2 regions of the Pseudoalteromonas sp. A22 genome follow, and region 1 is predicted to be linked to the other one. Evidence: predicted binding sites of a transcription regulator. Region 1 holds the regulator's gene; the other holds the start of a gene.
What was found. The regulator LexA, encoded in region 1, represses DNA repair genes until DNA is damaged. The targets are predictions, from matches to a motif close to TACTGTATNNNNATACAGTA.

Region 2: a site for LexA is predicted at 1,551-1,570, ahead of GSF04_RS17035 (YebG family protein). Genes of this name have one in related genera too.

Annotation. Positions count from the first base shown of each region.
Region 1 covers NZ_CP047238.1:3,769,879-3,774,823, forward strand. The annotation lists gene GSF04_RS21945 (cytochrome c oxidase assembly protein) at 1-36, opposite strand, end outside; gene ctaD (cytochrome c oxidase subunit I) at 36-1,610, opposite strand; gene coxB (cytochrome c oxidase subunit II) at 1,610-2,752, opposite strand; gene lexA (transcriptional repressor LexA) at 3,113-3,727, opposite strand; rRNA gene rrf (5S ribosomal RNA) at 4,066-4,179, opposite strand; rRNA gene GSF04_RS21970 (23S ribosomal RNA) at 4,297-4,945, opposite strand, start outside.
Region 2 covers NZ_CP047238.1:2,709,725-2,714,669, reverse strand. The annotation lists gene GSF04_RS17040 (amino acid aminotransferase) at 1-1,126, shown strand, start outside; gene GSF04_RS17035 (YebG family protein) at 1,221-1,535, opposite strand; gene GSF04_RS17030 (helix-hairpin-helix domain-containing protein) at 1,806-2,114, shown strand; gene GSF04_RS17025 (hypothetical protein) at 2,166-2,471, opposite strand; gene dsbB (disulfide bond formation protein DsbB) at 2,484-2,993, opposite strand; gene GSF04_RS17015 (amidohydrolase family protein) at 3,192-4,691, opposite strand; gene GSF04_RS17010 (winged helix-turn-helix domain-containing protein) at 4,837-4,945, shown strand, end outside.

The DNA of each region.
Region 1 (4,945 bases):
CAAAATAAGCTTCTTAAGCAGGCGTCCATGTTGCATTACTTAATCTCCGGTGGCGTTGAAAAGGTATGATAAGGAGCCGGAGATGGTACTTGCCACTCTAATCCCTCTGCCCCATCCCATACTTTCCCAGAGGCCTGCTCTCCACCTTTTATACATTTATAAACCACTGCAACAAACAACAGTTGAGAAAGACCGAATGCAAACCCTCCGATACTAATGATCGCGTTGAAATCAGCGAACTGTAGAGCATAATCAGGGATCCGCCTTGGCATGCCAGCAAGACCAACAAAGTGCATTGGGAAGAACAGTACGTTCACACTAACCAAGGAGAGCCAAAAGTGAAATTTAGCCAATTTGATATCAAACATGTACCCTGTCCACTTTGGTAACCAATAATATGCGGCGGCCATTATTGAGAATATAGCTCCCGTAACTAACACGTAATGGAAATGCGCGACAACGAAGTAGGTATCGTGATATTGGAAATCTGCAGGCGTAATTGCTAACATCAAACCGGAAAATCCGCCAATTGTGAAAAGTACGATAAACGCAATGGCAAAAAGCATGGGCACCTCAAAACTAATAGCACCTCGCCACATTGTAGCTACCCAATTAAAAACCTTAACGCCAGTAGGCACTGATATGAGCATAGTTGCATACATAAAAAACAACTCACCAGCTAAAGGCATGCCCGTAGTAAACATATGATGAGCCCAAACGACGAACGACAACAGAGCAATTGAAGCGGTTGCATAAACCATTGATGCATAGCCAAACAGTTTCTTTCTTGAAAATGTCGGTACTATCGTAGAGATTATGCCGAAGGCAGGTAATATCATGATGTACACTTCAGGATGACCAAAGAACCAGAATATATGCTGGAACATAACAGGATCACCACCACCTGCTGCATCAAAAAAGCTCGTTCCAAAGAACTTATCAGTCAATACCATAGTCACAGCGCCAGCGAGTACGGGCATAACAGCAATCAGAAGAAATGCAGTTATCAGCCAAGTCCAGACAAATAAAGGCAACTTCATCCATGTCATACCTGGAGCTCTAAGATTGACGATGGTCACGATAACGTTGATAGCACCCATAATAGAGCTAATGCCCATTATATGGATCGCAAAAACAAAAAATGCAGTATTGTCATTGCTGTACGTTGTAGATAGTGGCGCATAAAAAGTCCAACCGAAAGCAGGCCCGCCGCCTTCCAAAAATAACGACATCAGTAAAATTGCAAATGCAAAGGGGAGTATCCAAAAACTCCAGTTATTCATTCTCGGTAACGCCATATCAGGAGCACCAATCATCATTGGGATCATCCAGTTGGCAAGACCAGTAAATGCGGGCATTACTGCGCCAAATACCATTATTAGTCCATGTACTGTCGTCATTTGATTAAAAAAATGCGGATCTACAAGCTGTAACCCAGGTTGGAAAAGCTCGGCTCGGATCACCATAGCCATAGCACCACCAATTAAAAACATGGTTAGTGAGAACAATAAATACAGAGTTCCAATGTCTTTATGATTAGTGGTAAACAGCCAGCGCTTTAAGCCTTTTGGAGCTGTATGGTGTGAATGTTCTTCTACGATGGCACTCATTACTTACCCTCCTCTAATGCATCTATCTCACGCTGTATTTGGCTTGGCTGAATAACATCGCCGGTGTCATTACCCCAACTATTTCTTTTATAGGTGATAACCCCCGCTATCTGCTTGATTGTTAATTGCTTTGCGAAAGATTGCATCGCAGTTCCTGGGCGACCTAAAAGTAGAATATCTATATGAGCTTTAATATCTCCAGTGACGACTTTACTCCCTTTCATTGCAGGGAAGACACCTGGTAGCCCAAGCCCGGTTGGTTGATGGCAAGCTGCGCAATAAGCCATGTAAGTTTGTTCACCAACCTCCATTAACTCTTCTTTCGAAAGGGTTTGTTGGGCAACTGCTTGTGACTCAGCCTCTGCTTTTGCTTTTTCAGCTTTAGCATCGTTGAGCCAACTATCAAATTTATCGGGACTTACGGCCTCGACAACGACAGGCATAAAGCCATGATCTTTGCCACATAATTCAGCACATTGGCCTCTGTAAATTCCTTCATCGTTTACCTTTGTCCATGCCTCATTTATAAAGCCTGGATTGGCATCCTTCTTCACCGCAAAATCGGGCACCCACCAAGAATGGATGACATCATCTGAGGTCATCAAAAAGCGAACTTTCCTATCGGTGGGAATAACTAAATGCTTATCAACTTCAAGCAGGTAATTTTCATTTTTTTCTTTGAGATCACTAATTTCATCTTTCGGAGTAGAGAGCAAAGAATAGAATTCAACATCATGCCCCATATACTCATAGTGCCATTTCCACTGAGAGCCTGTGACCTTAATGGTCAGATCAGCTTTACTCGTGTCTTCCATAGCAATAAGCGTTTTTGTGGCTGGTATTGCCATACCAATGAGTATCAGGAAAGGAATTGCTGTCCAAAGTATTTCCACTTTGGTGCTTTCATGAAATTGCGCTGCAACAACGCCTTTTGACTTTCTGTGTTTTATAAGCGCCCAAAACATAATCCCGAATACAATAACCCCAATGACGCAACATATTAGAAATATGGTCATGTGAAGCTCATACACTTGATGACTAATGTCTGTAACACCTTGCCTCATATTGTAAGCGCTGTTAGCAAGTGAGGGCATGGCGATTAGCACTGCGATGAATGCTACAACTAATCGACAAATTTTCATTTGACGTCTCCTTCAAGACAACTCGTGGTTGTCTTTTGTTATTATTGGATGACTGTCATATTGTCTATTTGTACATAGACTTACTGCACGACTATTAACCAATTAGTCAAAAAACAAACAAATTGCAAGATTTTCGAGAAGACCGACTTTAGAATCAAAACTGGGAACTATAGGGGGTAAAACAAAGAATGATGAAAAATAGTGTATAAAGATCAGAAAACTAAAAATATTACTAAATGATTAAAGTCACTATAATCATCCTACTTTCACATAGTTAGAAAAGTTAATTATCACTTTTTAAACAAAATATAGTTAAAGCAAGCGCAACTTTATATTTAACGCTACACTCGCTCTCATAAACTACATCCAGTCAGCACTTCGGATAACGCCGACAGCTAACCCTTCAATGGAGAAATTTTGATGCTCTAGATCCACTTCAATCGCTTTAAATTCTTCATTCTCAGCATGCAATAAAACTTTCTTCCCTTTCTTTTCAAAGCGTTTAACTGTCACGTCCTCTTCTACGCGAGCCACTATCACTTGGCCATTTTCAGCCACCTGAGTGCTGTGAACAGCTAGTAGATCACCATCCATAATGCCAATATCCTTCATGCTCATACCATTAACTCTTAAAAGGTAATCAGCATTAGGTTTAAAAAAACTCGCATCTACATTACAGTGGCTCTCTACATGTTGCTCTGCCAGAATAGGCTCACCAGCAGCAACACGGCCAATAATAGGTAAACCAAGTTGTTCGGATTCATCCTCTACAAGTCGAATCCCTCGGCTTGCGCCTGGGACCATTTCGATAACTCCCTTTTTCGCAAGCGCCTTAAGATGCTCTTCCGCTGCATTTGCACTCTTAAAACCCAAAGCATCAGCTATTTCAGCACGAGTTGGAGGCATGCCAGTATCTTTTATGAATACTTTTATTAATTCAAAGATTTGTTCTTGTCGTTTTGTTAGAGGACGCATTAACTGGTGTTCCATACAGTGGTTTATTTACTGTAAGTATATACAGCTCAAAAAAAATCGCAAATGTTTCTTTATTCGACATATTTTAAGTGTATTTGCTAATAGCATTAATTAGAGCACCATTAAACAAGAAGTGAAGTCTGTGCCTCAGAGCATAACCTACGACTCTACGCAATAAGAAATAGATTATTAAGATTTAGGGCTGATTAACCACCACCTACCATGTTGCACTATGCTGATACTGTGGTGGGAGTGGGAGCGAGTTCATCTCGCGAGGTTTTCAAATCACACATAGCAAAAAACCCGTCACATTGCTGCAACGGGTTTCTCTTATTTGGCCCTGGCGATGTTCTACTTTCACATGGGTAATCCACACTATCATCGACGCTGTTTTGTTTCACTTCTGAGTTCGGCATGGGGTCAGGTGGGTCCAAAACGCTATAGTCACCAGGAAATTCTGTTCATCAATGAAGTCTCCCTCATCAATGTAAATCCGGAAAAAGCTATTAAATTCTTTTGTCTACTTTAGTCTATTAACTTCTGTCGCTTATAAACCACTTTGGCGTTGTATGGTTAAGCCTCACGGGTAATTAGTACGAGTTAGCTTAATGCCTCACAGCACTTCCACATCTCGCCTATCAACGTTGTAGTCTTCAACGGCCCTTCAGTTGACTCTAAGTCAAAGTGAGAACTCATCTCGAGGCCTGCTTCCCGCTTAGATGCTTTCAGCGGTTATCAGTTCCGAACGTAGCTACCGGGCAATGCAATTGGCATCACAACCCGAACACCAGCGGTTCGTCCACTCCGGTCCTCTCGTACTAGGAGCAGCCCCTCTCAATTCTCAAACGCCCACGGCAGATAGGGACCGAACTGTCTCACGACGTTCTAAACCCAGCTCGCGTACCACTTTAAATGGCGAACAGCCATACCCTTGGGACCGACTTCAGCCCCAGGATGTGATGAGCCGACATCGAGGTGCCAAACACCGCCGTCGATATGAACTCTTGGGCGGTATCAGCCTGTTATCCCCGGAGTACCTTTTATCCGTTGAGCGATGGCCCTTCCATTCAGAACCACCGGATCACTATGACCTACTTTCGTACCTGCTCGACGTGTCTGTCTCGCAGTTAAGCTTGCTTCTACCATTACACTAACCGTACGATGTCCGACCGTACTTAGCAAACCTTCGTGCTCCTCCGTTACTCTTTGGGAGGAGAC
Region 2 (4,945 bases), 1.1 Mb from region 1:
GGACACTAACCCAAACAAAATTGACCTTGGTGTAGGTGTTTATAAGGACGAGCAGGGAAACACGCCGGTACTTAGAGCGGTTAAAAAAGCGGAAGCGTTTCGTTTAGAAAACGAAACGACAAAATCTTATATTGGTTTGGCTGGTAACTTAGACTTCTGTCAAAAGATGGAAACACTGTTACTTGGAGAGCATAGTACATTATTGGCAAATCGCGTACGTACGGCGCAAGCACCTGGTGGTACTGGCGCATTACGTGTTGCAGCAGAATTTATTAAACGTTGCAACACTAATGCAACTGTTTGGGTTACGACTCCAACTTGGGCAAACCACATCAGCCTATTTGAAGCAGCTGGTCTAACAGTTAAAGAGTATCCTTACTACGACTACGAAAACAAAGGGTTGTTGTTTGATGAGATGATCAATGCGCTGAAGCAAGTACCTAAAGGTGATGTAGTACTACTTCATGCATGTTGTCATAACCCAAGTGGTATGGACTTAAATCAAGCGCAATGGAAAGTGGTTGCTGAACTTGCGAAAGAGCAAGGCTTTACGCCATTAATTGATATTGCATACCAAGGTTTTGGTACCAGCCTTGAAGAAGATGCACAAGGCCTTAGAACGGTTGCGGATACAGTTGATGAAATGATCATCTGTTCATCTTGCTCTAAAAACTTTGGTTTATACCGCGAGCGTATCGGTGCGTGTTCAATCATTGCAAAAGACAGTGCAACTGCTGATGTTTCAAACTCAGTATTACTTAGCGTTGTTCGTAGTATCTATTCAATGCCACCAGCACACGGTGCTGATATTGTAAATACCATTCTAAGCAGTACTGAACTTACGCAAATGTGGTACGACGAACTTGACGAAATGCGCGGTCGTATCAATGGTCTACGTACGTTAATCAAAGAAAGCCTAGCTGAAAAAGGTGTTGAGCAAGACTTCTCGTTCATCGACCGTCAGCACGGTATGTTCTCTTTCTTAGGTATTAATAAAGAGCAAATTGACAGACTACGCACTGAATATGCTATCTATATGGTAGGCTCTAGCCGTGTTAACGTAGCTGGCGTAAGCAAAGACAATATTGACTACTTTGCTGATGCAGTGGCAAGCGTGATTAAATAATACCACGCTACACAGCACAAAATAAAAAACCGCAGAACATGCGGTTTTTTATTTTCAGCCTAAACCACCCACTGAAGTAAGTGGTTATTATCATTTAGGCTTGCTTAATTTTGGTCACTTTATCTGGATCTGACGCTTTTTCGTTTTCAGATTTGTTTTTGGTATTGGCTTTTGGTGCTACTTTGCCACCTTTTAACACAGACACAAAGTCATCTTTTTGTTTTGCAATTTCAAGCGCTAGGGATTCAACTTGTTGTTCACTCAGCGGCACGTCAACTTTCGTTAGCATGTCTTCCAATGCTTCAGCTACATCTAGCATCTTATCATAAGCATCAGCTTCTTTTTTAGACGTGAAAGTCATACGCTCGACTCCATTTCTTTCAACAACATATTTGATGATAACGGCCATGGTTATTCCCCTAGTCACTGTTTTTTTATACAGTAAATCGAATCGAGGGATTAAGCAAGTTATTTTGAAAATTTTTCAAGTGCTGTTGAGTGAAGCAGAATTAATTAAATTCATTAAAAACAAAAGTTTAATGTTTATTTGGATTTTTGAAAGAATGAATGTTTTTTGACAAAGTCAATGTTCCAATCTTTATTTAAAAAGCTTCTGCAATCACTCACCGAGGTGAATGCAGTAAGCTTTGGATACTTTTTACGCACAAGGAGTGTATATATGTTCAATAAACCCACCATACTTTCTATTTTATTGGCGTTAGGTTTAAGCTGTTCAAGCGTGCTCGCAAAACCTGCGGAGCAAGCAAAGTCAGTCTCTCAAACACAGCAGCAAAGTGCTGTACTCGATATTAATTCCGCTGACGCTTCGGCGCTTTCAAGTTTACCAGGGATTGGTATTCGTAAAGCTGAAGCCATCGTAGAGTACCGTAAGAAAATGGGGCGCTTTAAAACAACAACGGAGTTGCTGGAAGTAAAAGGAATTGGGAAAGGAATATTGGCAAAACTGGAGGGGAAAATTAGAGTCTAGTCGTAGTTATTGTGTGCGAGCTTAGTTGCTCGCACACAGGTAGATTGAAGATCAGGGCTTATTCGAGGCGTTAAACTCAGCGATTGCCTGAGCTAACTTGGGTTTGCCAAACTGTATTTCCAGTGGTGTGGTCAGTAGCGGATAAATTAATCCTGCTACCAATAAGACAGGTAATAACAACCAGCCTTCAAATACGACCAATGAGGCAAAAAACGGTGTGAGCAGTAGCAACTTGGCTATTCTTAACACAACCTTTGTTTTTGCATCAAGGTGGCTAAGTGCAAGACGCAAAATCATCTGCTTGTCACGTAATTTAAACGCTCTCAGTTGCTCAATTTGGCTTAACCTAAAATGCATGAATGTGATATCTCAACTTCTTTTGGTAACGTGGAAAAATAAGAAAAGAATAAATGCAACGCTATAAAATGCAAAGATAATTTCCATCCATCCAGGCATAGATAATCCTGCAAAAGACCAATCTATGTTGCCGCAGTCACCCGTCGCAGCAAAAAAGCTTGGTAGCCATTCATGAAGCGGCATAAACGCAGGAAAGTTTGGTACAAAGTCACAGGTAAAAGCAAATGGATCCGTTGTGGTTTGCATGCTGATATGTTCACGGGCGATAAAATAACCCCAAATGCTGCCTACGCCCCACGAAACAAATGCCAGACTACGCAGTGCGAAAGAGCGAGGAGAAATCATACCGATTAAACCAGCTGCTAATAACCCCAACATAGCAAAACGCTGATAGATGCACATAATACAGGGCTCTAAACCCATACCGTATTGGAAATACAGTGCAACGGCTTCAAAAATAGCAGCGGATAGTGCTAGCAATCCCCAAGATTGCCTAGAGAGATGAAAAGATGAAATCTTCATTATAGAGAAACCCTTTTTGTTTTATTATGCTTTATCTGGCCGCGTTAGAGCAACCTTACTTCGCAGTGTGTGCTATCTTTGCGACGATTTTTCGACTCTTGTTACCTGCAGAAGTTCGAAAATATCAAAATAGACCACTTGATTAAGTCAATAGAGGTGAGACCGACATTATCAGTATTTCTATTCTGACGTATTTACTCATTCACTTTTCTCGAGGGCATCGATATGAAAAGTAGCACGCTCAATGGCTGAGCCATGTAAGATAACATATTCAATATCGTTATAAGCCGCGACTGACTGCAAAGGGTTACTATTTAAAAGTAATAGATTTGCCACTTTCCCAGCAGCGATACTGCCGTACTGGTTGTCTATTGCAAATGCTTTCGCATTATTAATGGTAGCAGCAGATAGCAAGCTAACGAGGCCTACTCCGGCTTGATCCATCATCGTTAATTCTTGATAAGTCGATAAGCCAGGTTGCGAGACATAAGTTGGTGCGGGTGGCGTATCTGAGCCAAGCAGCAAGGTTGCGCCATTTTTATATAGATAATTTAGTGCTCGTTGCCCTTGAGAGAAAACTTGCTCAAGTTTAGCGACCTTTTGTTGATTACTTACTTCACCCCAGCCTTGACCCATTTCTCGAGAAAACCAGCGACCAGGTTCACTTTGATACCAAGCAATTTGAGATGGAGGTAATACGGTACGATATTCAGACGAAAAGGTGAAGGTGTTGTCAGTCACTTTCGCCAGAGCATTCATCACATTTAATGTGGCTTGATAGGCGATGTCTTTTTCGATGATGGTATCCAGCACAGCTTTTACATTGGTTGGCAGTTCGCTTTCGCTAGGGGCTGTATTTGGCGCTAACCAGTTCCAAAGTCCATGCGCCATAACGTTGATATTGGCATCTACAGCAAGTTGTTGCATATCAATGGCATTCGCATGTGCCATTACGGGTAACTTCAATGAGTTTGCGGACTCGACTAATTGTTTGGCAGTTTCTTGGTTAATAAGCGGTATAGCACTGTTTTCTCCGAAGCCATCTTCAAAGTACAGTTTGGCACAAGTTGCACCGTCAGATTTCATTCGCGTTAAGGGTTGATCTCCTTGGTGAGCATGTGCTTGAGATGGCGTTAGCTCATGAGCAGGATCGCTGTGTTGCGCAGCAAAGTAGGGTTTATGTTGATGTAGCTTTGAGTAACTAAGGCCTTCTGCGTTGTACCCTTGGTAAACTGGCATTGCGCCACAAAAGTAGGCATCGGGTGCGGGGCCATTTGCTGTAAATTCGGTCATGCCGGTTGCAGTGTTTGACGGGTCAATAACTTGCGTGACGCCATAGTAAAGATAATTAGCGCCTTGCCGTTGTAAAAATGCTGCCTGCATTTGGCGAGCTCTAGGAGAAGTGTTAAGCAATCCCGGCATTGTTTTTAGGTGGACATGGCTATCGGTTAACCCTGGTATGAGGTATTGACCATGAGCATCAATAACCTTTGCTGCATCCGGTTTTTGACTTGAGTCAGAGACTTGTATAATTTTGCCGTCTTGGATGGTGAGCCAATGATTGGAAATGATATTGACTTGGTGCTTATCAATAGGATTTAAAATGGTAGCATTGTCGATACGAAGGTCCACTGCTGCAAATAATGCATGAGAAGACAGGGCGCAACAGGCCGCAAATATTAATGTTTGTTTTTTCATAATGAAAACCAGTTAGTGTCGTATTAGATGCCTTCGAGCATAACTGGCGAGATACTTTGTGTTTTAATTTTCATATAAATTAACTCTGAAATTTTTCTTAATTTAATTAAAACTATAATAATCAATAATATAAGGTGTTCTTGGGTTGAAAAATTTGCTTTTGGGAAATTGGCTTGTTGTGCCTAGATTGAACCAGATTGTGGAGTATCCGGCTGGCCGTGAATATACCGTCACCCCAAAAGTGATGAAATTAC